2 regions of the Enterococcus avium genome follow, and region 1 is predicted to be linked to the other one. Evidence: predicted binding sites of a transcription regulator. Region 1 holds the regulator's gene; the other holds the start of a gene.
The links. Region 1 encodes LexA, which represses DNA repair genes until DNA is damaged. Its sites were predicted from a motif close to CNAACANNTGTTNG; they were not measured.

Region 1 (3,210 bases):
GCTGAAAGGCTAGGAGGAAATACCGAGATGAATTTGAAAGACTATATTGCTAGTATCCCAGATTATCCAAAAGAAGGGATTGTTTTCCGTGATATTTCACCACTTATGGCAGATGGTGAAGCCTATCGGGAAGCAACAAAACAGATTGTTAATTACGCGAAAGAAAAACAAATTGATATGGTTGTTGGACCGGAAGCTCGAGGCTTTATCGTAGGATGTCCAGTGGCATTTGAACTAGGATTAGGTTTTGCACCTGTTCGAAAACCTGGCAAATTGCCTCGTGAAGTAATTGAGGTAGAATATGAAAAAGAATACGGAATGGACACGTTAACGATTCATAGCGATGCAATTCAACCTGGTCAGCGCGTATTAATTACTGATGACCTGTTAGCAACTGGCGGAACAATCAAGGCAACGATCGAACTAGTTGAAAAGCTGGGTGGCATTGTAGTTGGTTGTGCTTTCTTAATTGAATTAGAAGAATTACATGGTCGCGATAAAATTCAAGGGTATGATATCTTAACTTTGATGGACTATTAGAAAAATTTGAGTTGAAGAATTTCTTCAACTCTTTTTTGTGTTCACTTTCAAATGTAACGCAAAAAAAGCTACCAGATGAGAATCTAGCAGCTTGTAAAATAATTTATGCGGACTTGTGATACTGATGATCGTAAGTCACGTAGTAGAAATCTTCGGCTGGTTCCTTATAGTATTGTTCTTCTTCGAACTCTTCTTCATCGTAGTGACGTTCAGCATAGTGCTGTGCATACTTACGTTCATCCCACAACATGAACCAGACAAGAAACAAACCAGAGAAAATAACAACCGTAGCTAAAGAACCTAACTTACCGATCAATAATCCTAGCAACAATACAGCGATAATCAAACCAAATCTTCTTACTGCTTTCATCAATAATCACTCCTATATATAAATACGCGAACGTGTGTTTGTATATCTATTATACGAATGTTTGTTCGTTTTGTAAAGAAAAAAATAATCGGAATGCAATTCCGATTAATAAATATGGTTACGGTACAATCCGACAACTTTTCCAAGAATAGAAACATTATTGTAAATCAATGGTGCTAACTCATCATTTTCAGGTTGTAAACGAATGTGATCAGCTTCGCGATAAAATCTCTTACAGGTTGCTTCATTCTCATCCGTCATAGCGATCACAATTTCACCATTAGTCGCTGTTGATTGTTTTCTGACAATGACGTGATCGCCGTCATAAATTCCAGCGTTGATCATACTTTCTCCGCGAATCGTCAGCATAAACAAGCTGCCTTCTTCGCTTGATAGATCTGGGGGAACTGGAAAGAAGTCTGAAGCTTCTTCTACTGCTAAAATAGGTTCACCAGCGGTAACGACCCCTAACATAGGTATGACTTGCGGAGCCACCCCGATTTTTTCTAATCCAGTAATGGTTAATTCAATTGCTCTTGGTTTTGTTGGGTCGCGTTGGATCCATCCTTTTTTTTCTAATCTGGATAAATGACCATGAACTGTAGAAGTAGATGAAAGATTCACAGCCTCTCCTATTTCTCTAACAGTGGGTGGATAACCTTTATCTTCAACGCGTTCATGAATGAAACGTAAAACTTCTAATTGTTTTGTTTCCGTTCTTTTTGCCAATGCCCGCACCTTCTTTCGTTTTTTTTTAGTGTAGCATAGTTATTCAAACAAATCAAACAAGCGTTCGTATTTCTTGGTACTTTCAACTTATTTTTTTTTATGTATAATTAGAAGGGGAAAAGAGGTGCTCAAGATGATTAACGATGAAACTATCGCACGCATTAATGAACTAGCTAAAAAAAAGAAGACAGTCGGCTTAACGGACGCTGAAGCTCATGAGCAGAAGGTCTTAAGAGAAGAATACATTGCTTCGTTTCGTAGCGGAATGCGGCATCACATCGAAGGAATGAAAGTCGTCGATCCAAAAGGAAATGATGTCACGCCAGAGAAGTTAAAAAAGATTCAGAAAGAAAAGGGTCTGCACAATAGAAAATAAATCTTTTACTGGTTAAGTGATTGAAATGTTAAAATAAATCGGTTACAATGAATCTGTAATTAAAGTATTTATGACCAAAAAGGAGGAACTAATTTGTTCGACAAAATCGATCAACTAGGTGTAAACACAATCAGAACGTTAAGTATTGAAGCAATTCAAAAGGCAAACTCAGGACATCCAGGTTTACCAATGGGTGCGGCTCCAATGGCTTATGCTTTATGGACGAAGCATTTGAATGTCAATCCAGCAACTTCATTAAATTGGCCTAACCGCGACCGCTTTATTTTATCAGCAGGTCATGGTTCAGCAATGTTATACAGCTTGTTGCACTTAGCAGGCTACCAAGTGACGATTGACGATTTGAAAAACTTCCGTCAATGGGAAAGCAAGACACCAGGACATCCTGAATATCAGCATACAGATGGTGTTGAAGCGACTTCAGGTCCTCTAGGTCAAGGTATTTCAACTTCTGTTGGTATGGCGATGGCTGAAGCACATTTAGCAGCCACTTATAATCGCGATAGCTTCAATGTAATGGATCATTATACTTACGCATTATGTGGAGATGGCGATTTGATGGAAGGTGTTTCCGCTGAAGCTAGCTCTATGGCCGGACACATGAAACTGGGTAAACTAATCGTTTTATATGATTCAAATGATATCTCTTTAGATGGACCAACATCGAAAGCTTTCACTGAAAATGTCGGTGCACGGTACGAAGCATATGGTTGGCAGCATATCTTAGTTAAGGATGGCAATGATTTAGAGGCCATTTCTAAAGCAATTGATGAAGCTAAAGCTGAAACAGAGAAACCATCATTGATCGAGATTAAAACAGTCATTGGTTTTGGTTCACCAAAAGAGGGCACATCAGCAGTTCACGGTGCTCCAATCGGACAAGATGGAATCGATGCTGCGAAAACTGTTTACGGTTGGGAATATCCTGATTTCACCGTGCCTGAAGAAGTGGCGAAACGGTTCAAGGAAGAAATCAACGATAAAGGTGCTAAAACAGAAGCAAAATGGGATGCGATGTTCGCAAACTACGAAAAAGCACATCCTGAATTAGCAAAACAATTCAAAGCGGCCTTTGCCGGCGAACTTCCTGAAAACTGGGAAGAAGCTTTACCAGTTTATGAAGAAGGTACAGCACAAGCAAGCCGTGTATCAAGCAAAGATGCGATTCAAGCAATCG
Region 2 (3,210 bases), on a different contig from region 1:
ACTGATTCAGCAACAAAGCAGATGTCTCTAGATGAGATTATCGCTCTTTACCAGAAAAATAAGCCAAATACAGATATCACCGGCATTGAAATTGAGTCACGAATGAATAAGTATGTCTATGAGGTAAAAGGAATGGATGACAGTAAGGAATACAAACTTTTCTTCACAGAAACTGGCGAGCTTCAACATCAAGAAGAAGAAATGCTAGATGAGGATGAACGGAATGGAAACGAACGAAACAATGAAAAGCTTGATCTCAAAAACCTATTGCCATTAGATCAAATCAACAGCATCGCCAAAAAGGAAGTCAACGGCGACATCACAGAATGGTCATTGGAACGAGAATTATCAAAAACCTACTGGGATGTAAAAATTGTTAATAATGGTCAACAATCTGATGTCTCAATTGATGCTCAGTCAGGAAATGTATTGGAAGTAGAAATGGACGATTAAAAACACAAAGCTGGTCTCAACTATTTGATATTGTTGGGATCAGCTTTTTAACTATAGGGAAAGGATAAAATTTTTGCATGAATAAATTGCTTTACAGCGTCCGGCTTTACTAATTAGATTTGATCTAAGTGATTTGCACTTATCTCTTTTGCGATATTTTTATTTTTTTATAAACAAAAAGTACGACAGGATTATTTAAAATCAAACCCACCACACTGCTGATTCCCTATTTCGAGAATCAAAAAGTAGCACGTTGTTTCCACTTTAAGTTTTTCTCTTTACTCATCATACTCTGCATGCCATTTTTCGATTGCTTCTTTTCGTTCCTTGAAGCGTTTTTCATTTCCCTGTGTCGTTGGTAAATAATAGTGATGCCCTTCCAATGAGGGCGGCATCGTCTTCATCGAAGTTAATTTAGCTTCAGTAGAATGGGCATATTGGTAATTCTCACCATAATGCAGTTCTTTCATCAGCTTAGTAGGCGCATTGCGAATAACTAAAGGAACAGGTTCGTTCATGGTTTCGTAGACATCCTTTTTTGCCCTTTGATAGGCTGCATCCACCGCATTTGACTTGGGCGCCAAGGATAAATAGATCACCGCTTGCGTTAAGTGGACATTGCACTCGGGCAAACCGATGAACTGGCAGGATTGAAAGACTGTATTCGCTAATTCTAATGCTCGAATATCTGCTAAACCAATGTCTTCACTAGCAAATCGAACCAGTCTTCTGGCGATGAACAATGGATCTTCACCTGATTCTACCATCCGAGCCAGCCAATAGATCGCTGCATCAACATCACTATTGCGCATTGATTTGTGCAAAGCCGAAATTGTATTGTAGTGCTCTTCGCCTTTTTTATCATAAAGAAATGATTTTCGCTCAATTAAATCTAGCAGCTTGTCTTCCTTCAATGTGACCGTATCCGCTTTTTTCTCTCCGTTTAGAACAGCCATTTCCAGTGTATTCAGCGCTACTCTAGCATCACCATTGGCGTATTTCGCGATGGAATCAAGTACCTGATCGTCCAGTTCAATTTTTAGTTTTGGAAAACCCTTTGGACTATCGATTGCCTGCTTCAACAGTTGTAAAATATCTTCACTTTCCAATTGATTTAAAACAAATACCTTACTACGCGACAGCAATGCCGAATTAATCTCAAAGGATGGATTCTCTGTAGTGGCGCCAATCAGAATGATACTGCCATTTTCAACGTAAGGTAAGAAAGCATCCTGCTGCGCCTTGTTAAAGCGATGGATTTCATCCACAAAGACGATCGTTTTCGTACCAAAAGTCCGATTATGCTCCGCATCCTTCATGACCGTTTTTATTTCTTTGATTCCGCTAGTGACCGCACTGAAATTGATAAATTCAGATTTTGTTTGATTTGCGATGATACGGGCCAATGTTGTCTTGCCAACTCCGGGAGGTCCCCAAAAAATCATTGATGAGACGCGATCATTTTCAATGATTTCCCGCAACAGCTTCCCTTTACCTAGCAAATGTGTTTGTCCCACAAACTCGTCTAGCGTTTCAGGACGAACGCGTGTCGCTAATGGTTCACTCTCTTCTCTGGACTTTTCAAAAATTGATCCTTGTCTCATTCAATCCCCTCCTAAAAACGAACGTTTGTTCTATTTTAACACTTTTGAGCTTTTTTTACAAAATTGTCTACTTACTTTGAACGACAAAAAACCGTACAAATCCTATAACAGATTGTACGGTCACGTTCTAATTAATCTTAACCAAAAACCAAAAAGAATCAATACGAATACATCAGCTCTCTAAGCTTTTCCTGCGCTGCCTGATCCTCAGAAATTTGAAAACTTTTAGTCGGTGTGTAGCTTCCTAAGCTTCCATCATCCGCGTATTCGCCAAACCCTGTGTTCGTACTAACAGGCTCACCGTTTCCTGTTTTCAATTCATAAACAACACCATTATCGCCTAATAAATACTTACTGACAGGTTTACTATAATCCATTTTTACAGAATAATTTGCCGCAAATGATCCTGCCATAAGCTCTTGCTTACCAACGCTCCCGTCTTTTGATGTATAAAAGACGCATCCGCCGATAGCATGAATAGGAAATGCATTTTCCCCTGGCACGCCATTATTCTGAACTTGCACCTGACCATCTGGGGTATTGGCATACCAATCACCACGTCCTGCCGCTCCATGATCAAAAAACCAATAACTAACCGCCATATTTCCTATTACAGCACGTCCCCCCGCCCAATCAAGAAACGCCTGATTCATTTGTCCTTTCTGAGCATCAGTAAGTTGAGCCTTACTACTAGATTCAGTCGTACTGCTGCTTTGCGACGCTGATGATACGGTTGATTCAGATATTTGACTTGACGAGGTTTCTGGTGCTAAAGAAACACTTCTCGATGGTTCTGCTTCTTCTTTCTTAGTTGAATTGCAGCCTGACAATAAAAATACGACACAAAATCCTAACATAATAAAACTAATTTTTTTCATCTTAATCCCCCGAAAAATGAACTGATTTTTTTAATTTTACCACTAAGTAAAGTAAAAAGAATGAGAAAAAAGCAAGAACCAGTTTACAATTGAGATTTTCACGGTTTTTATTAGCGAATAGTTTAACAAGCCGATTCCTTTGAAATGATAGCGGTTGCTATTATGATAAATGGGAACCAAGAAAGAAGGAAATGATATGACAGAAAGAATCTCTTTAGAAAAATCAGCCTTAGAATTTAGTATCGCTAATGAAAAAGAACCTTATATTTATCAAT

Region 2: a site for LexA is predicted at 2,076-2,089, ahead of AUF14_RS18655 (replication-associated recombination protein A). Genes of this name have one in related genera too.

What each region holds. Positions count from the first base shown of each region.
Region 1 is NZ_NBSL01000002.1:1,244,519-1,247,728, reverse strand. It holds gene recJ (single-stranded-DNA-specific exonuclease RecJ) at 1-13, shown strand, start outside; gene AUF14_RS06415 (adenine phosphoribosyltransferase) at 28-540, shown strand; gene AUF14_RS06410 (hypothetical protein) at 644-910, opposite strand; gene lexA (transcriptional repressor LexA) at 1,016-1,639, opposite strand; gene AUF14_RS06400 (DUF896 family protein) at 1,773-2,015, shown strand; gene tkt (transketolase) at 2,109-3,210, shown strand, end outside.
Region 2 is NZ_NBSL01000003.1:627,269-630,478, reverse strand. It holds gene AUF14_RS18660 (PepSY domain-containing protein) at 1-453, shown strand, start outside; gene AUF14_RS18655 (replication-associated recombination protein A) at 732-2,057, opposite strand; gene AUF14_RS18650 (hypothetical protein) at 2,216-2,935, opposite strand; gene AUF14_RS18645 (alpha/beta hydrolase) at 3,132-3,210, shown strand, end outside.